2 linked regions of the Rudanella lutea DSM 19387 genome follow. Each later gene encodes a partner of the first gene's protein in a complex. Links are inferred from orthologs where the notes say so. Each region holds a gene or a part of one and is shown in the gene's direction. Other genes may lie near its edges.

Region 1 (2,945 bases):
AGCATTGAGCTGGAATATAACAGCGCTATCGCCGGTGTAGTAAACAAGGTAAAGCACCTCGTTAAGATAGAAGAAATCTAACCCTTGAGGAGTTAGATAGTGGACGTTAGATGTTGGACATCAGACGTTAGACATTGACGATTACCTCGCTAACAATCAATGTCTAACGTCTATCGTCTAATATCCAACGTCTTTTTTGCGGTTTGCAATTCTTTTTACGAATTTTGCAGGCTGCAAATAATCATTGCAAGTACAAACACAATAATAAAATGAATTTAAGCAACCTTAAACCGGCTAAGGGTTCCGTCAGAGAGCGCAAGCGAGTCGGTCGCGGACAAGGCTCAGGAATGGGTGGTACATCTACCCGTGGCCACAAAGGGGCGCAATCACGCTCAGGCTACAGCCGTAAATTACACTTCGAAGGTGGTCAAATGCCCCTTCAGCGTCGGGTACCGAAATTTGGCTTTAAAAACCCGACCCGCGTAGAGTACAAGCCTATCAACCTCGATACACTGCAGATCCTGTTTGAAAAAACAAACGCTGCCGTTATTGATGAGACCGTACTCCAGCAAAATGGTTTGATGGCAAAAGGTGATTTGATCAAAGTTCTGAACCGGGGTGAGCTGAAGGCATCTGTTGAAGTGCATGCCCATGCTTTCTCGGCCAGCGCCAAAGAGGCCATTGAAAAGGCAGGTGGTAAAGCTGTAGTACCAGCACAACCTGTTCGGGCCAACGAAAAAGAGGGAGAGAAGAACTAATCTGTGAGCACGGCAACGGCCTGAAATTTTATGAATCGTCTTATCACCACGCTCAAAAACATCTTTTCAATAGAGGAATTACGGACTCGTATCCTGAACACTCTGTTGTTTATTACCGTCTTCCGTCTGGGTTCAGCGATTGTACTGCCCGGCGTTGATCCCAAGCGCCTGGATATTAATACCGGGGGTCTATTGGGTTTGTTAGACACCTTTTTGGGTGGTGCCTTCAGCAAAGCGTCAATCTTTGCCTTAGGTATTATGCCGTACATCTCGGCCTCTATTGCCATTCAGCTGTTGACGCTGGCCCTACCGTACTTTCAAAAAATGCAGAAGGAAGGCGAATCTGGTCGAAAAAAACTCAATCAGATTACGCGGGTGCTGACCATCGGGGTAACTGCCGTGCAAGCATTGACGTACATCCGTACGACGATTCCCGCCGACGCTCTATTCATCGACCGGGGTCTGTTCACAATCTCTTCACTGTTCATCCTTACCGCTGGAACCATTTTCTGCATGTGGTTGGGTGAGCGGATTACCGACAAGGGCATCGGCAATGGTATTTCCATGATCATCATGATCGGGATTGTATCTCGTTTTCCGGGTGCCATCTTGGGCGAATTCCAATCACGTGGTTCATCAGGTCTGCTGATTTTTGTTCTTGAATTGGTGGCACTGTATTTCGTGGTTATGGGGGCAGTTATGCTGACCCAGGCCGTTCGCCGAATCCCGATTCAGTACGCTAAGCAGGTTATTGGTAACAAAGTAGTGGGCGGTCAGCGTCAATACTTGCCGCTCAAGCTCAACGCAGCGGGCGTAATGCCAATCATCTTTGCTCAGGCTTTGATGTTCATCCCAACGTATCTGGCAGGGCTTTTCGCAGAAAAAAGCGACTTTGCAGCTTCGGTACAGAACGCATTTCAAAGCTATACCACCTGGCAGTACAACGTACTTTTCGCCCTGTTGATTATCGTCTTCACATTCTTCTACACGGCAATCTCCGTTAACCCAACTCAGATTGCCGATGACATGAAGCGTAGTGGCGGTTTTATTCCGGGCGTTAAGCCGGGTATTGCTACTTCAGACTACATTGGTATGGTACTCGACCGTATCACGCTCCCCGGAGCTGTTATGCTTGCCATTGTTGCAATTCTTCCAGCCATTGCCAACTTGCTTGGCATGACCACTGGTTTTGCGCAATTCTTCGGTGGCACATCGCTCCTGATCATGGTGGGTGTAGTTCTCGATACGCTCCAGCAGGTAGAAAGTTACTTACTCATGCGTCGGTACGAAGGCTTGATGAAATCAGGTCGTGTACAAGGACGTGCCGAAACTGTAGCTGCCTAATGTCCGCCAAGAGTAACATGATTTACCTTCGGAGCGATGAAGAACTTGCGCTGATGCGTGAGAGTGCTCAGGTCCTGGGTAAAGCTCATGGAGAAGTAGCAAAGCTGATTCGTCCGGGTATTACGACCAAGGAACTTGATACGGTAGCCCAGACGTTCATTAGAGATAATGGGGGTATTCCATCATTTCTGGGCTTTAACAATGGTACTGCTACTCGTTTTCCAGGTGCGCTTTGCATCTCAGTCAACGACATAGTAGTGCACGGTTTTCCAAGTAAGTACGAGTTACGGGACGGAGATATTATCTCTGTTGACTGCGGAGTTCAACTCAATGGATTTCATTCTGATAGTGCTTACACCTACCCAGTAGGCGAAGTAAGCCTCTCTGTACGGAAACTGTTGGCCCGCACGAAAGAATCTTTGTACATCGGCTTGGAGAAAGCGATTGATGGAAACCGAATTGGCGACATAGGCTACGCTGTACAGTCGTACGTAGAGGGGTTTGGGTACTCGGTTGTTCGGGAGTTAGTCGGACATGGTGTAGGTAAAAACCTGCACGAAGCCCCCGAAGTACCTAATTATGGCAAGCGTGGACAAGGCGTAAAGCTGCGGGAAGGAATGGTACTGGCGATCGAGCCGATGGTCAATTTCGGAAAGAAAGCGATCACTCAGGATAAAGATGGCTGGACTATCCGGACAGCCGATCGGAAACCATCCGCCCACTTTGAACATACCGTAGCGGTGCGGAAAGGTAAGGCAGAAATTCTGACTACATTCCAATACATCGAAGAGGTAACAGCCAACACCAGTCTGGCCGTTGAACTGGACACCTCTGTGGCGGTTT
Region 2 (4,012 bases), 180 kb from region 1 along the record:
AACAGTCATGAAACTAAGGACTAATGAGATGCCTCATTAGGAAGGGCAAAAGTAGCGGAAAAATCCTAAAATGACGTACCGTTGTGTGAGCTCTTAGTGAATGGAATCCAATTTGATCCTATTCTCTAGATCCAATAGGCAGAGAACGCCGTATTGTCACCTCAGCGGCTCTCCTCACAAATCCTGTCACGTTCTCTGCCAAATCGGGTAAAAAGACGATACGGAGCGGTTCTTGCAGTACCCGTCTAATAAACTAATTTTGTAGAAAATTACGTCAGGAGGCAAATACCGGACCCCAATCGTTTGTTTTGTTGTTACAGGCTAGCCGATGTAGACCAGCATACCTCTGACTTTTGATCCAACGAAATGATTAATCTCATCACCAAGGGCATTACCAAATTTTTCGGCACCAAGTCGCAGCGGGACATTAAAGAACTGCTGCCCTACGTCGAGAAAGTGAACGCTGAGTTTGCCCGATTGAAAGACCTTTCCAACGACGAACTCCGTCAGCTGACCGCCGAACTGAAGGCGCACATTGCTCAGGAGTTGCAGCCGATTGACAATCAGCTCGATGGCCTGCGGGGGCAGATTAATGACCAACCCGACATGGACGTCAACGCTAAAGAGCGGATCTTTAACCAAATCGATAAGCTCGAAACCGACCGGAATAAAGAACTGGAACGGGTACTCCTCGATATTCTACCGCAGGCCTTTGCCGTGGTGAAAGAAACCGCCCGGCGCTTTGCCCAGAACGAACAACTTGAAGTGACCGCTACCGAGTACGACCGGGAGCTGTCGTTCCGGAAAAGTAACGTGCAGATCGTGGGCGACAAAGCCTACTGGGCCAACACCTGGGATGCCGCCGGTACCCGCATTAAGTGGGACATGGTGCATTACGATGTGCAGATTATAGGCGGGGTTGTACTGCATCAGGGTAAAATTGCCGAAATGGCAACAGGTGAAGGTAAAACCCTTGTTTCGACCTTCCCGGCGTTTCTGAATGCCCTGAGCGGGCGCGGGGTGCATATCGTTACCGTAAACGACTACTTGGCCAAGCGCGACTCCGAATGGAACGGGCCACTCTTCGAATTCCACGGGTTGCGCGTTGATTGCATCGACAAGCATCAGCCTAACTCCGAAGCCCGGAAAAACGCTTACCTCGCTGACCTGACGTACGGAACCAACAACGAATTTGGCTTCGATTACCTGCGCGACAACATGGCGCGCGGTATTGATGAGCTCGTGCAGCGCAAGCACCATTTCGCGATGGTCGATGAGGTCGACTCGGTCCTGATCGACGACGCCCGGACTCCGTTGATTATTTCGGGCCCGGTACCCCGTGGCGACGAGCAGGATTACATTGAACTGAAGCCGCGCGTATCGCGTGTGGTAGAAGCTCAGAAGAAGCTGGTGTACGACCTGCTCAACGAAGCCAAAAAGAAAATTGCCGCTGGCGACGATAAAGAAGGCGGTTTGGCCTTGTTCCGGGCGTACCGGGGTCTGCCCAAACATAAGCCACTCATCAAATACCTGAGCGAGACGGGCGTAAAGCAGATTCTGCAAAAGACCGAATCGATCTATCTGGCCGAAAACCAGAAACTGATGCCCGAGGCCGATGCTCCGCTTTATTTCACCATTGATGAGCGGCACAACAACATCGACCTGACCGAAAAAGGCATCGACTACATCACCGGCTCGGGCGAAGACCCCAACTTCTTTATCCTGCCCGACCTGTCGATCGACCTCAATGAAGTCGAGAAAGATGGCGAGCTGAGCGATCAGGAGAAGATTCTGCACAAAGAGGCCATCATTCGGGATTACTCGGTCAAAACGCAGCGGATCAATACCGTAAATCAGCTGCTGAAAGCCTACACCCTGTTTGAACGTGACACGGAATACGTGATCATGGACGGCAAGGTAAAAATTGTGGACGAGCAGACAGGCCGGATCATGGAAGGTCGCCGGTGGTCGGATGGTTTGCATCAGGCTGTTGAAGCCAAAGAGGGTGTGAAGGTAGAAGATGCCACCCAAACCTACGCCACAATCACCCTCCAGAATTACTTCCGGATGTACCACAAATTGGGTGGTATGACGGGTACGGCCGAAACGGAAGCCTCTGAATTCTGGCAGATTTACAAACTCGACGTAGTGGCTATCCCAACCAACCGGGCCATTAGCCGCAAAGACGAGGAAGATAAAGTGTACCGTTCGGTGCGGGAGAAGTACAACGCTGTGGTTGATGAGATCAACGATCTCGTACAGAAAGGACGCCCGGTACTCGTGGGTACTACGTCGGTCGAGAACTCCGAGTTGCTCAGCCGCCTGCTCACGCTCCGCAAAATTCCGCATCAGGTTCTGAACGCGAAGTATCACCAACGCGAGGCCGAAATTGTGGCCGAAGCGGGTAAGCCGGGTACCGTAACCATTGCCACGAACATGGCCGGCCGGGGTACCGACATCAAACTTACGCCTGAGTCGAAAGCAGCGGGCGGGTTGGCCATCATCGGTACGGAGCGGCACGAGTCGCGCCGGGTCGATCGGCAGTTGCGCGGCCGGGCGGGTCGTCAGGGCGATCCGGGTACGTCGCAGTTTTTTGTCTCGCTCGAAGATAGCCTGATGCGTCTGTTCGGTTCCGACCGGATTGCCCGCGTGATGGACCGGATGGGTCTCGAAGAAGGCGAAGTGATTCAGCACTCGATGATTACCAAGTCGATAGAGCGCGCCCAGAAGAAAGTCGAGGAAAACAACTTCGGTATTCGGAAGCGGCTGCTTGAGTACGACGACGTGATGAACTACCAGCGGGAGGCTATCTACAAACGTCGGCGCAATGCCCTCTTCGGCGACCGTCTGTCGCTCGATATTGCCAACATCATGTACGACGTTTGCGAAGACATCGTGACCAATGCCGAAGGCAATTTCGATGAGGTGCAGCTTCAAATGCTCACGTCACTCGGCGTGACAACCGGCCTCAGCCGCGACGAGTTTGTGAAACTGAAGAAAGCCGATCAGGTTCGGCGGCTGTACGAGGAAGCCGAGACCCATTATGCCGATAAAAACAGTGCCATTGCCGAAAAGGCGTTGCCCGTACTGACGCAGGTACTCGAGCATCAGGGCCATCAGATCCGTAACATCGTGGTGCCGTTCTCGGATGGTCTGCACGAGTTGCAGGTAGTAGCCGACTTACGCGAGGCCGTTGCTTCGGGTGGGCGACTGCTCACGACCGAGATGGAAAAAGCCGTGTCGCTGTCGATTATCGATCAAGAGTGGAAAGAGCACCTGCGCGAGATGGACGATCTGAAACAGTCCGTTCAGAACGCCGTTTTCGAGCAGAAAGACCCCTTGCTTGTCTACAAATTTGAATCGGTCGAACTGTTCAAACGATTCCTGAGCAAGGTCAACTTCGATACGATCAGCTTCCTGACACGGGCCGACATTCCGGCGCAGGACCCGCAGGAGATTGAGCAGGAGGTACGGCAGGCCCCTGAGCAACGCTATCCGGAGCCTCAGCCCGAGCTGTACACCAACATGGATGATTTCGACGACGACCATCTGGCAACGGGCCCCGAAGAGTACGCCCGTCGCATGGCCCAGAATGAAGCCATGGGTGCAGGTGCGCCACCCATGCCCCGGCAGATGCCGACGCGTGTGAACAAGGTTGATCGCAACGCCCGCGTAAACGTTCAGTATGCCGACGGCTCTGTGAAGCGTGACGTAAAATATAAGACGGTTGAAAACGACATCATGACCGGACGGGCCATGCTGATTGACTAACAAGCGTTTTTCAAACCCTTGCAGGTTTTAGAAACCTGCAAGGTCTATTGCTTTAACAACCTTCCGAAACCGGGCAGATTTCCAGAATCTGCCCGGTTTCTTTGCTTCTGAACCAATGCGGACACACTACCTGTTTTAGCGTTAGTAAGCCGGGCTTACTTCGCACAGCCAGACAATGAACAACCGCCTTGGGGTGATTACAACCCTCTCTATCAGTTTGTTTGCCTTGTTTTTCTCGGCA

Evidence for each region. The genes of interacting proteins can lie anywhere in the genome.
Region 2: the proteins of secY (region 1) and secA are in contact, whole or in part, in a crystal structure (PDB 3DIN), measured with the Thermotoga maritima proteins. The link is inferred for Rudanella lutea DSM 19387 from one-to-one orthologs. Residues at the interface, in WP_004081795.1 of Thermotoga maritima: Glu108, Gly109, Glu110, Glu111, Ala236, Glu237, Arg238, Arg239, Ile240, Thr241, Ile242, Gln243, Tyr244, Ala245, Arg246, Arg247, Val248, Thr249, Gly250, Arg251, Arg252, Val253, Tyr254, Gly256, Ala257, Ser258, Thr259, Tyr260, Leu261, Pro262; in WP_004082002.1 of Thermotoga maritima: Glu261, Ala262, Arg263, Lys300, Ala301, Arg302, Thr303, Ile304, Ile305, Leu323, Tyr324, Asp325, Pro326, Val329, Ser330, Tyr333, Ile336, Lys340, Phe345, Val349, Glu363, Phe364, Tyr374, Ser375, Gly376, Gly377, Glu393, Ile395, Thr482, Ser483.

The regions. Positions count from the first base shown.
Region 1 is NZ_KB913013.1:2,755,484-2,758,428, forward strand. What follows is about bases 73-2,945. They hold secY (preprotein translocase subunit SecY), read left to right. Parts: upstream 73-788; coding sequence 789-2,102; downstream 2,103-2,945. Other genes in these bases: rpmD (50S ribosomal protein L30), read left to right, coding at 73-81; rplO (50S ribosomal protein L15), read left to right, coding at 270-758; map (type I methionyl aminopeptidase), read left to right, coding at 2,120-2,945. Outside these bases: more of rpmD, read left to right, coding at 1-72. UniProt on the Escherichia coli protein: The central subunit of the protein translocation channel SecYEG. Consists of two halves formed by TMs 1-5 and 6-10.
Region 2 is NZ_KB913013.1:2,576,762-2,580,773, forward strand. Bases 32-3,971 are described here. They hold secA (preprotein translocase subunit SecA), read left to right. Parts: upstream 32-366; coding sequence 367-3,771; downstream 3,772-3,971. Other genes in these bases: RUDLU_RS0110660 (hypothetical protein), read left to right, coding at 3,947-3,971. Also shown: RUDLU_RS0110650 (SLBB domain-containing protein), read right to left, coding at 1-9; more of RUDLU_RS0110660, read left to right, coding at 3,972-4,012. UniProt on the Escherichia coli protein: Required for protein export, interacts with the SecYEG preprotein conducting channel.